3 regions of the Robertmurraya sp. GLU-23 genome follow, and region 2 is predicted to be linked to each of the others. Evidence: riboswitches for the same ligand, from Rfam matches in the RefSeq annotation. Region 2 holds a riboswitch; each other region holds the start of a gene.

Region 1 (3,280 bases), on a different contig from region 2:
CTCCAACACTTTTAGCAATGTCACTAATGGCTCGGATATCTGTCACCTTTAAAAGGGGATTGGAAGGAGTTTCTACATAGAAAACCTTTGTATTCGGACGAATCGCCTGTTTAACTTCTGTGAGGTCCGTCATATCAACAAATGTGTGCTCGATTCCAAAACGCGAAAGAACTTCCGTCACCATTCTGTAGGTCCCACCATACACGTCTTCTGTGATCACCACATGATCTCCTTGAGAGAGAAGGAGAAACGCAGTCGAAATGGCTGCCATACCTGATGAAAAGGCATATCCGTTTGTACCTTCTTCAAGGTTAGCAATGACTGTTTCAAAAGCTTCGCGAGTTGGATTCGCACTTCGACCATAGTCGTATTTTCCAAACTCATCGACGCTATGCTGATGGAAGGTGGATGCATGTTGAATAGGAACGGAAACAGCACCGTTTGTTGGATCAAATTTATGTTCATTATGAAGTAGTTTTGTTTCAAATGAGAAATTGTGTTCTTTTGTCATTTTTATGCCTCCGAACTTAAACGAGTAAGAGCTTGGTCAATATCTTTAATTAAATCCTCCACGTCTTCAATACCAACAGAGAAACGAAGCAGGCGATTACAAACGCCTATTGAAAAACGAATTTCTTCCGGAATATCCGCGTGTGTCTGTGTAGCTGGGTATGTAATGAAGCTTTCTACACCCCCAAGACTTTCTGCAAACGTAATAAGCTTAAGATTTTGTAAAAATGAATTAACCCACTCTTCTTTTTTAATTCGGAAGGATAGCATGCCTCCGCGGCCTGGGTAAAGAACATCTACTACATTTTCATGATTCTTTAAGAAGCTTGCAAGTTCGCTTGCATTTTTTTCATGCTGTTTCATTCTAAGTGCTAAAGTCTTCATCCCACGAATAAGAAGCCAAGAGTCAAACGGACTTAAAACCGCTCCTATAGAGTTGTGGTGGAATCCAAGCTGTTCACAAACCTCTTTTCCTTTCCCAACGATCAAGCCAGCTAGCACATCATTATGTCCACCTAAGTATTTGGTAGCACTATGAATGACAATATCAGCTCCAAGCTCAATCGGTCTTTGAAGTAATGGAGTGTAAAACGTATTGTCGACAATTAATAATATATTATATTTCTTCGCTAGTTCAGCAACCGCTTGAATATCCGTTTCTTCCATTAGAGGATTGGTTGGTGTTTCAATGAATATGGCCTTCGTTTTTTCTGTAATAGCCTGTTCGATAATGCTCACATCATGAGTTTGTACATACGTACTTGAAAGTCCCCATTTTTTAAATCCTTGCTCTAGAATTCGATAGGTTCCACCGTATAAATCTCTTGATACAATCCATTCGTCGCCAGATTCAAAGAGTGCAAGAATGGTAGTGATAGCAGCCATTCCGGAACTACAGGCAAATCCTTGGTCACCGCCTTCTAAATCAGCTATTGCTGCCTCTACAAGTTTTCTTGTTGGATTACCTGTTCGAATATAATCAAATCCAGTTGATTGGCCTATTCCTTCGTGTCGATAAGCTGTCGAAAAGTATACAGGTGGGTTTACTGTCCCAGTTTGAGTTTCACTTCTGTTTCCGATCTGTGCTACCTTTGTTTCATTTTTGTACATTTTAGTCTCTCCCAACATCCTAATAATAAAAAAAAGCCTTCTCTCTAAGAAGAAGACTTTGTTATCAACATGAGCCATTCTTCTTATCTTCCAAGTAAAATACTTGCTGGAATTAGCACCTTTTCAAAAAATTGATGGTTGCTGAGGCTTCATAGGGCCAGACCCTCGACCTCTCTTGATAAGAAATCAAAACATTTAATTTTTTCTAACTTTACTACAGTAAATCGCTAAGTGTCAATCTTTTTTACAAATTAACGACAATTTTGTTCACAATTTCCTAAAATTTACTATATGAATATTCAGAACATTTAATATATAATAAGTTTGAGAACAAAAAGTGGAGGGAAATTCATGCAAACGAAAAGCAGATGTCATCATCGGTATATGTTGAGTGAAGACGCCTTTTTTGTTACCGAGGATGGAATTGAATTGTTTATATCAGGTGAGGGTCTTCAAGGTTATCCTGTAGGTGGTCACGTGGATTTTCCTCTTGAAATGAGAGAAATGAATGAATCAGTTCAAAAGGAGAAACGTCTCTCCAGTCAACCACCGCAACAACTTTACTTAAATATGATCAATCAGTTATAGACGGGGAAACTCGTCTTGTTTATTTTCGTAGGAAAAAATAAAACCACCGGCACTTGGGTGCCGGTGGTTGTGTCCTATGATTTAATTGTCGGTTTCAAATTTCTTTTCTCAATTTCCTTCTTCAAAAACTTCGCCCATTCTTTATCCTCACCTGACTTCAATGCATTCCGATACGAGACAACTAACATTTCATTACTCATAATCTTCATTTGCAAGCCTCCTTAAAATGGACTGAATTTTCTAGCTTTTTATCATTGTATCGGGTTTTAATCCATTTGAAAACCCAAAACTCCAGATTTACTGCCATAAAATTATTAATATTCTGTTACAGGATTTTCACGTAATGGTTTTTTTTATGATAAAATATGGTAAATAGTTTGTACGATGGGGGAGAAGGATGGATACGATTACACTTTTTGTTTATGGTACATTAAGAAGACATGAAACGAATCACAGATTAATCAGAGAAGCTACTTGTATCGCTGAACAGGCATGGGTAAACGGTGAGCTTTTTGATACAGGTAACGGTTATCCTACACTAGAACTCAATGATTCCGGTAAGGTGCATGGAGAGTTATATGAAGTTAGTAAAACCCTTTTACCTCAGCTCGACGCATTGGAGGATTATGAAGAGGGTAAAGAGTCTAATTTGTATGACAGAACAAATGTTACCGTTCATACTGATAAAGGCACTAAAGTAGCGCTCGTGTATGTGAATGTGGATGAATCAAGCAAAGCTGAAAAAATCACCCACGGTGATTGGAAGTTACATAGATTCATGAAAAATCGTCCTGACCAAGTATATTACTTTGCATATGGTTCATGTATGGATGATGAACGATTCCGAAAAGCGGGGGTAGATCACTGTTTTAAAAATCTCGTCGGTGCTGCTGTTTTAAAGGGATACTCCATGAAATATCTTTTCAGAGTAAGTGATGGCGGAAGAGCAGATATTGTAGAAGATGGTGGTGAAACCGAAGGGGTAGTTTACTTAACTCCATATGAAGGGGTCGAGTATTTATTTGGTAGAGAGGGGTTTTATGGAGGATGGTATCGCCCAACCTTTGTAGAT
Region 2 (3,280 bases):
TTTCACCAGTATAGTGGCCATATGCCCCTGCAAGAACCTTCATCAACGTTGATTTCCCAGCACCATTGGCTCCGATTAAGGCATGAGTTCTCCCGCTTTCAACTGAAAAATCCACCTCATTTAATGCTTTAACACCCGGAAATTCAATTGAGACATTCTTCATCTTTAAAGTGGTCATGATGTCACTGTCCTTTCAAAGAGACACTCTTTTTTTCTTTTTAAAAAGCTGTTTTCTAAAACATTGTTGCTTTTAGCACTACTTTATTGAAATAAAACACTTATTTTCTAAAAAGTCATAAGTCCATTGAACGTTTTAGAAAACAGGGGCTCTATATTTAAAGAGTAAGATTGAATACACGGGTAAAAAGCCGGCATTAGGGCTTTTTACAAAACAACAAACTTTACGAAAACAGCCTTTTAAAAAGAGAGTGTCTATCTACAAGTCCCTTACTTCTTATAATGTTCCTTTAGTGTCTTCATCCAGTCTTCCTCAAATTCTGATGATTGGCCCCATCCTTCAATGATTTCAGTTAGATTGACCATATTAACCGGATCTTTTGATTTTTGAAGGTCTTCTTGAGAGATTAGTGAAGCTTCCAAATCATACGTTTGTGGTGTTTCCTCTCCTGCTAATTTCTTTGCGAGTATTCTCATATTTACTGAACCTATCAACTTAGGATCAACAGCTGCGGTATATCTCCAAGCACTGCCTTCTCTTTGAATTTCCTGCAAATCAGCATTTGAAACATCGATTCCATAGATTTTCACTTCTTCTCTGCCAGCTTCTTTTAACGCACGAGCTGCACCGATAGCAAAAGCATCCCATGTTGCAAAAATCGCATCAAGTTCACCCTTAGGGTATTTATTTAACATTGCGGCAACGGCATTTTGAGTTTGAACACTAGTGTCAGCTGCTGCTACCCCAAAGCGCTCCACTTCTTTTATTCCAGGATTATTTGCTAAAACCTCTTCATAAACCTTATTTCGTCTAACCATAGGTGGGAATCCGTCCACCCATAGGTAAGCAATATTGGCTTCACCTTTTGTTTCTTTTACTAATTGGTCCAATGATAGAGTAGCTAATGCTTCATCATCCTGTGATACTAGAGTGACACCATCAACACTAGTTAAATTTGCATTCGAGTCAAATGCGACTACACTCTTTCCTGCGTCAACAATTTTCTGTATGTCATTCACGGTAGCATCATCGTCCCCGTGAGAAATAATAAATCCATCATAATCTTGAGTTAACGCTTGGTTAATCGCATCATGAAATTTCGCTGTATCTCCATTTGCAGTAAATACATCCACTTGGAATCCTAATGCTTCACCTTCTTGTTTTGCACCAGCTAAGAATTGTGCTGTGTGATCGTCTCCACCAATTTTACGAATAACTTTGATTTTCGGTTGGTCCCCATTTGCAAAGCGGTCAGGTACACCTTCAATCGGTGTGTTCGATCCTGTTGCTTCCTTTGTTTCTCCCCCTGTTGCACAGCCTGTAAGCAAAAGTGTTGCAGCGATCGCTGATACAAATGCACTTCTTAAAAATTTCTTCTTCATGATTCTTTCTCCCCTTTTTGTTTTTTGTCTTCTTACCAACGTTGCTCTTAGGAGAGTTTTTATAAAATATAAAAAACCTCTCCAGAAAAGAGAGGTTTCATCACAAAATAAGGACTACTCCTCTCTTATCTCTCAAAACAATTTCTTGTTTTGCAGGATTTAGCACCAATTCCATTCGGAACGGTTGCTGGGCGTCATCGGGCCAGTCCCTCTGCCACTCTTGATAAGAGAACGTATTTTATTCATTTACTTTAATAAAGTATAAAACTTAATTTAATATTCTATTAACAAAATGTCAATAGTATTTTCTAAATATTATTAATAGGTGTATTTTTCCAAAGATAGCAACAATAGATTCTTCGTATGTATTAAGCCCATCAAAAGGTCCACTTTACTCTAATAAAGATTATCACCGTCTCCGACAAATTGGTGAACTTTAGCGGAATTGAAAGCTATAATTAACACAAACATAATTAGGTGAATTCGTTAGGATGTGATACACTTTATCTACCATTTGATTTACTTGCTTACATTGTGCCCCACTCACTCAGTGAGTGGGGATCCTTGTATATAAAAAGAAAAAAACAGACTCTAAAAAGAGCCTGCTTAGTTTGTTTTTATTATTAAGCTTTACGCACGTTAGCTGCTTGAGCTCCACGTTGACCTTGCTCAACGTCAAAAGTAACTGCTTGACCTTCGTCTAAAGATTTAAAACCTTCGCCTTGGATAGCTGAGAAATGAACGAATACGTCTTCTCCGGCTTCACGCTCGATAAATCCGAAACCTTTTTCTGCGTTAAACCATTTTACTTTACCTTGTTCCATTTTGTTTCCTCCTGCTGTGTGCTTTACACACAATGTGTTACTATCCTTGGACTCAGTGATCATCAAGACGAAAAGTTAATCTTATACTATCCTTTACACCGAACAAAAATAATTCTTCTAAAGTTTAACATTTTTTATAAGTATTTGCAAGAACATATCCTCAGTATCCTGCAGGTTACGAGAAAAGCAAACTAAAAAACCTACATACGTCTAAATAAGAATATCTATAAAAGGCATTTATACATCAAAACGATTTTTAACATCTCACATACTTGCGTTTGAAACCAAGCTTCCCTCTATCCATTTCTTTTTGAATACTTTCGTATGCGTTTAGTAAACTGCTTTTTTTATTGTCCCGTTTAACTTCTACGATTCCTATTTCCTTTGAGGTCTCAACCGCCTTTTCATGTTGCGGCAAATAGGAAATCCCTACGGTGTATACAAAATTATTCATAGCTGATTTAGTTCGTTCTGGCGAATTATGAATCGTATTTTTTATCATATCAAGCATATTGGAAATCTTACTTTCGGAAAATTCCTTGTCTTTGCGATTTCCTAAAAGCCAGCAGTAGCAACTCCACCCAGCTGACATTCTCAACTCGTCACCACTTGCAATCCATTTATCCGCCACTTCTTGTGCAATATCTGACTCTGATAAAGTGACTGCCACCACGTAATCAGACAGCATATAAAAATACGCTCCGTCCATCCAACGATCAAAATCAGATTCAGTCATAGCTTTCGGGTCTGCAATAATGCCTGCAAAGTACATTGCATCGTAGTTACCTGTGGCATATAGCTCATCAGCTAGTTCTTGATTTATTTTTATTTTCTTTGCAATTGGTTTCATAGCACCTGTAGCCACGCCAAACAAGGGCTCGTGTGCACCATTGGAA
Region 3 (3,280 bases), on a different contig from region 2:
TTCTTCTACATTTCCAAAGCTTATGTCCATCTGAATACAAGAAACTCTCATAAGAAACCACCTTTTCTAAAAAAAATTAGTAAAAATACTTTACAAGTTGTCATTTACGATATACATTTGTGACTAGTTTTTCAATATAAACATTGCCAATTGCCCGAAAATATAAAGTAGGTGGAAAAATGATGATATATCCTCAATCAAAATTATTAAAAAGCTTACCTAAACAATTCTTCGCTTCACTTGTAGCAAAAGTAAATAAGCAGATCAGAGATGGTCATGATGTGATAAACCTGGGTCAGGGAAACCCTGATCAACCGACAGCTTCACATATCGTAAAAGCCCTGCAAGTGGCTGCAGAGAATCCGAATAATCACAAATACTCTCCCTTCCAAGGCTTCGCGTCATTAAAAGAGGCGGCTGCGACATTTTATAAAAGAGAATATAACGTAGATATCAATCCAGAAAAAGAAGTTGCCATCCTTTTTGGAGGAAAAGCTGGGCTTGTTGAAATCCCACAATGCCTATTAAATCCAGGTGAACATGTTCTCGTCCCTGATCCGGGTTATCCTGACTATTGGTCGGGGGTAGCTCTAGCACAAGCAGAAATGATAACCATGCCATTGAAAGAAGAAAATCATTTTCTTCCTGATTATACGGCTCTATCAGATAGCGAGCTAGAAAAGGCAAAGCTCATGTTCTTAAATTATCCGAATAACCCGACAGGCGCAATAGCAAATGCTAATTTTTTCGAGGATACAGTCGCGCTTGCCAAAGAGCACGAGATTTGTGTTGTTCATGATTTTGCATATGGAGCGATAGGCTTTAATGGTCATAAACCGATTAGTTTCCTACAAACAGAGGGTGCAAAAGACGTCGGGATTGAAATTTATACGTTATCTAAGACGTATAATATGGCTGGTTGGAGAGTAGGCTTTGCGGTTGGAAATGAAAGTGTCATTTCAGCTCTTAATTTGTTGCAAGACCATTTATATGTAAGTCTTTTTGGAGCTGTCCAAGAAGCGGCAGTTGCAGCATTAACTGAGTCTCAAAGTTGTGTACGAGAGTTAAATGTATTGTACGAATCTAGAAGAAACGTGTTTATCGGAGGACTTCAAGAATTAGGTTGGAATGTAGTAGCTCCGGAGGGGTCATTTTTTGCATGGCTAAAGGTTCCTACCGGTTATACATCGGAACAATTTTCAGATCTATTACTAGAAAAAGCACATATTGCTGTTGCCCCTGGAGTTGGGTTTGGTTCATGGGGTGAAGGCTATGTACGAGTGGGGCTGTTAACCTCGGAAGCGCGTTTGCGAGAAGCGGTTGAAAGAATATCAAAGCTCCAAATTTTTAGTTAATGTATTGACAGTCGAATTAAATTCTGGAATAATCAAAATCAATTGAAAGTATAAACAATAATTCCATAATGAAAACATTCGTTTTCTTATCAAGAGCAGGTGGAGGGACGAGCCCGACGAAACCCGGCAACCGACTTACAAGGTTTGTAAGCACGGTGCTAATTCTTGCAGCAAAGGCTGATAGATAAGGAGATGTTAGTTTACGATACTAACCTCTTCCTGATGACAAGAAGAGGTTTTTTTATGTCTATACGTATAAGAGAGAAAGGACGAAAGCAAATGAGTGAGATCATCGCAACGTACTTGGTGCATGACGCTAAACACAACCCTGAGAAAAAAGCAGAGGAAATTGCGCTTGGTTTAACGGTTGGTTCATGGACTCAATTACAAAAGCTTGAGCAAGAACAATTGAAAAAATATAAAGGTAGAGTTATTTCCACAGAAAAATTACACATAGATGAACAGACGAATGAAACGGTAGCGGTGTTAAAAATCGCCTACCCTTCAAATAACTTTTCGCTAGATCTTCCAGCTATTTTAACAACGGTGTTTGGAAAGCTGTCTCTTGACGGGAAGATTAAGCTGTTAGATCTTGATTTTTCAAAAGAGTTAAAAACGGCTTTTCCAGGTCCTAAGTTTGGTATTAATGGTCTAAGAGAGAAGCTAGGGGTATATGATCGTCCGTTATTGATGAGTATTTTTAAAGGAATTCTAGGGAGAGATCTTTCATTCCTTTTTAGCCAATTGCGCGAACAGGCATTGGGTGGAGTCGATTTTGTAAAAGATGATGAAATACTTTTTGACAACCCATTAACTCCTTTTGAACAAAGAATTACTGGTGGAAGAGAAGTTCTGCAACAGGTCTATGAAGAAACAGGACATCGTACCTTATATGCTGTGAATTTGACAGGACGTACGTCTCAATTAATTGACAAAGCTAAGAGAGCAAAAGAACTTGGCGCGGACTTACTATTATTTAATGTGTTTGCATATGGTCTTGATGTTCTTCAGGAATTACGAGAAGAAGAGGGTGTCGATCTTCCGATTATGGCACATCCAGCTGTGAGTGGAGCACTCACTTCGTCTGATGTATACGGAATTTCTCATTCCCTACTACTTGGAAAATTGTTGCGTTACGCTGGAGCCGACTTGTCTTTATTCCCATCTCCATACGGTTCGGTGGCTTTGGAAAAGAAAGCAGCATTATCGATTGCTGAAGCATTAACAGATCAATCAGAACCTATGAATAAGAGCTTCCCAGTGCCTTCAGCTGGTATTCATCCTGGACTTGTTCCACTTTTACTACAAGATTTTGGCTTAGATAGTGTCATTAATGCTGGTGGTGGCGTTCATGGGCATCCGGCAGGAGCGAAAGGTGGAGGTCTTGCTTTCCGCCAAGCGATTGAGCTATGTCAAAAAGGTCTGCCATTGAGAGAAAACTCACAGCAATATCCTGAGCTTGCAACCGCAATCGAACTGTGGGGAGTTACTGAGGTGGCGAAACCATCATGAGTAAGAAAATAGCTGTATTTTGTGATTTTGATGGCACGATTACTGAGAAGGATAACATTATTGCCATTATGAAAAGATTTGCACCTCCCGAATGGGAAGCGCTAAAAGACGCCATATTATCTGAGCGTATTTCAATAAGAGAAGGAGTGGGAAAGCTTTTCTCTTTGCTTCCTTCTTCAAAAAAAGAAGAAATCATTAAGTATGCGATTGAAAATGTTAAAATTCGCGAAGGATTTCCTGATTTTGTGAAGTTTTTGAAAGAGCAGGATATTCCCTTGTATATTGTTAGTGGTGGCATTGATTTTTTTGTATATCCCATTTTACAAGCTTACGGCCCTTTTTCAGGAGTGTATTGTAATGCTGCTGATTTTAGTGGTGAATATATCAATATTCTTTGGCCAAATGCATGTGAT

The links. A riboswitch is a leader RNA that binds a small molecule or an ion and turns the genes downstream of it on or off. The one in region 2 is predicted to bind S-adenosylmethionine.
Region 1: another riboswitch for S-adenosylmethionine. It lies ahead of ACVBAX_RS04245 (methionine biosynthesis PLP-dependent protein); the one in region 2 lies ahead of ACVBAX_RS22905 (sugar ABC transporter substrate-binding protein).
Region 3: another riboswitch for S-adenosylmethionine. It lies ahead of ACVBAX_RS04540 (2,3-diketo-5-methylthiopentyl-1-phosphate enolase); the one in region 2 lies ahead of ACVBAX_RS22905 (sugar ABC transporter substrate-binding protein).

The regions. Positions count from the first base shown of each region.
Region 1 covers NZ_JBRKCV010000001.1:825,074-828,353, forward strand. Annotated here, with positions in the region: gene metC (cystathionine beta-lyase) at 1-511, opposite strand, end outside; gene ACVBAX_RS04245 (methionine biosynthesis PLP-dependent protein) at 514-1,620, opposite strand; SAM riboswitch class I at 1,701-1,805, opposite strand; gene ACVBAX_RS04250 (hypothetical protein) at 1,972-2,208, shown strand; gene sda (sporulation histidine kinase inhibitor Sda) at 2,283-2,417, opposite strand; gene ACVBAX_RS04260 (gamma-glutamylcyclotransferase) at 2,606-3,280, shown strand, end outside.
Region 2 covers NZ_JBRKCV010000022.1:58,748-62,027, forward strand. Annotated here, with positions in the region: gene ACVBAX_RS22900 (sugar ABC transporter ATP-binding protein) at 1-178, opposite strand, end outside; gene ACVBAX_RS22905 (sugar ABC transporter substrate-binding protein) at 448-1,560, opposite strand; SAM riboswitch class I at 1,683-1,790, opposite strand; gene ACVBAX_RS22910 (cold-shock protein) at 2,184-2,384, opposite strand; gene ACVBAX_RS22915 (DNA alkylation repair protein) at 2,641-3,280, opposite strand, start outside.
Region 3 covers NZ_JBRKCV010000002.1:46,961-50,240, forward strand. Annotated here, with positions in the region: gene ACVBAX_RS04530 (carbon-nitrogen family hydrolase) at 1-51, opposite strand, end outside; gene ACVBAX_RS04535 (aminotransferase class I/II-fold pyridoxal phosphate-dependent enzyme) at 180-1,355, shown strand; SAM riboswitch class I at 1,439-1,546, shown strand; gene ACVBAX_RS04540 (2,3-diketo-5-methylthiopentyl-1-phosphate enolase) at 1,635-2,867, shown strand; gene ACVBAX_RS04545 (2-hydroxy-3-keto-5-methylthiopentenyl-1-phosphate phosphatase) at 2,864-3,280, shown strand, end outside.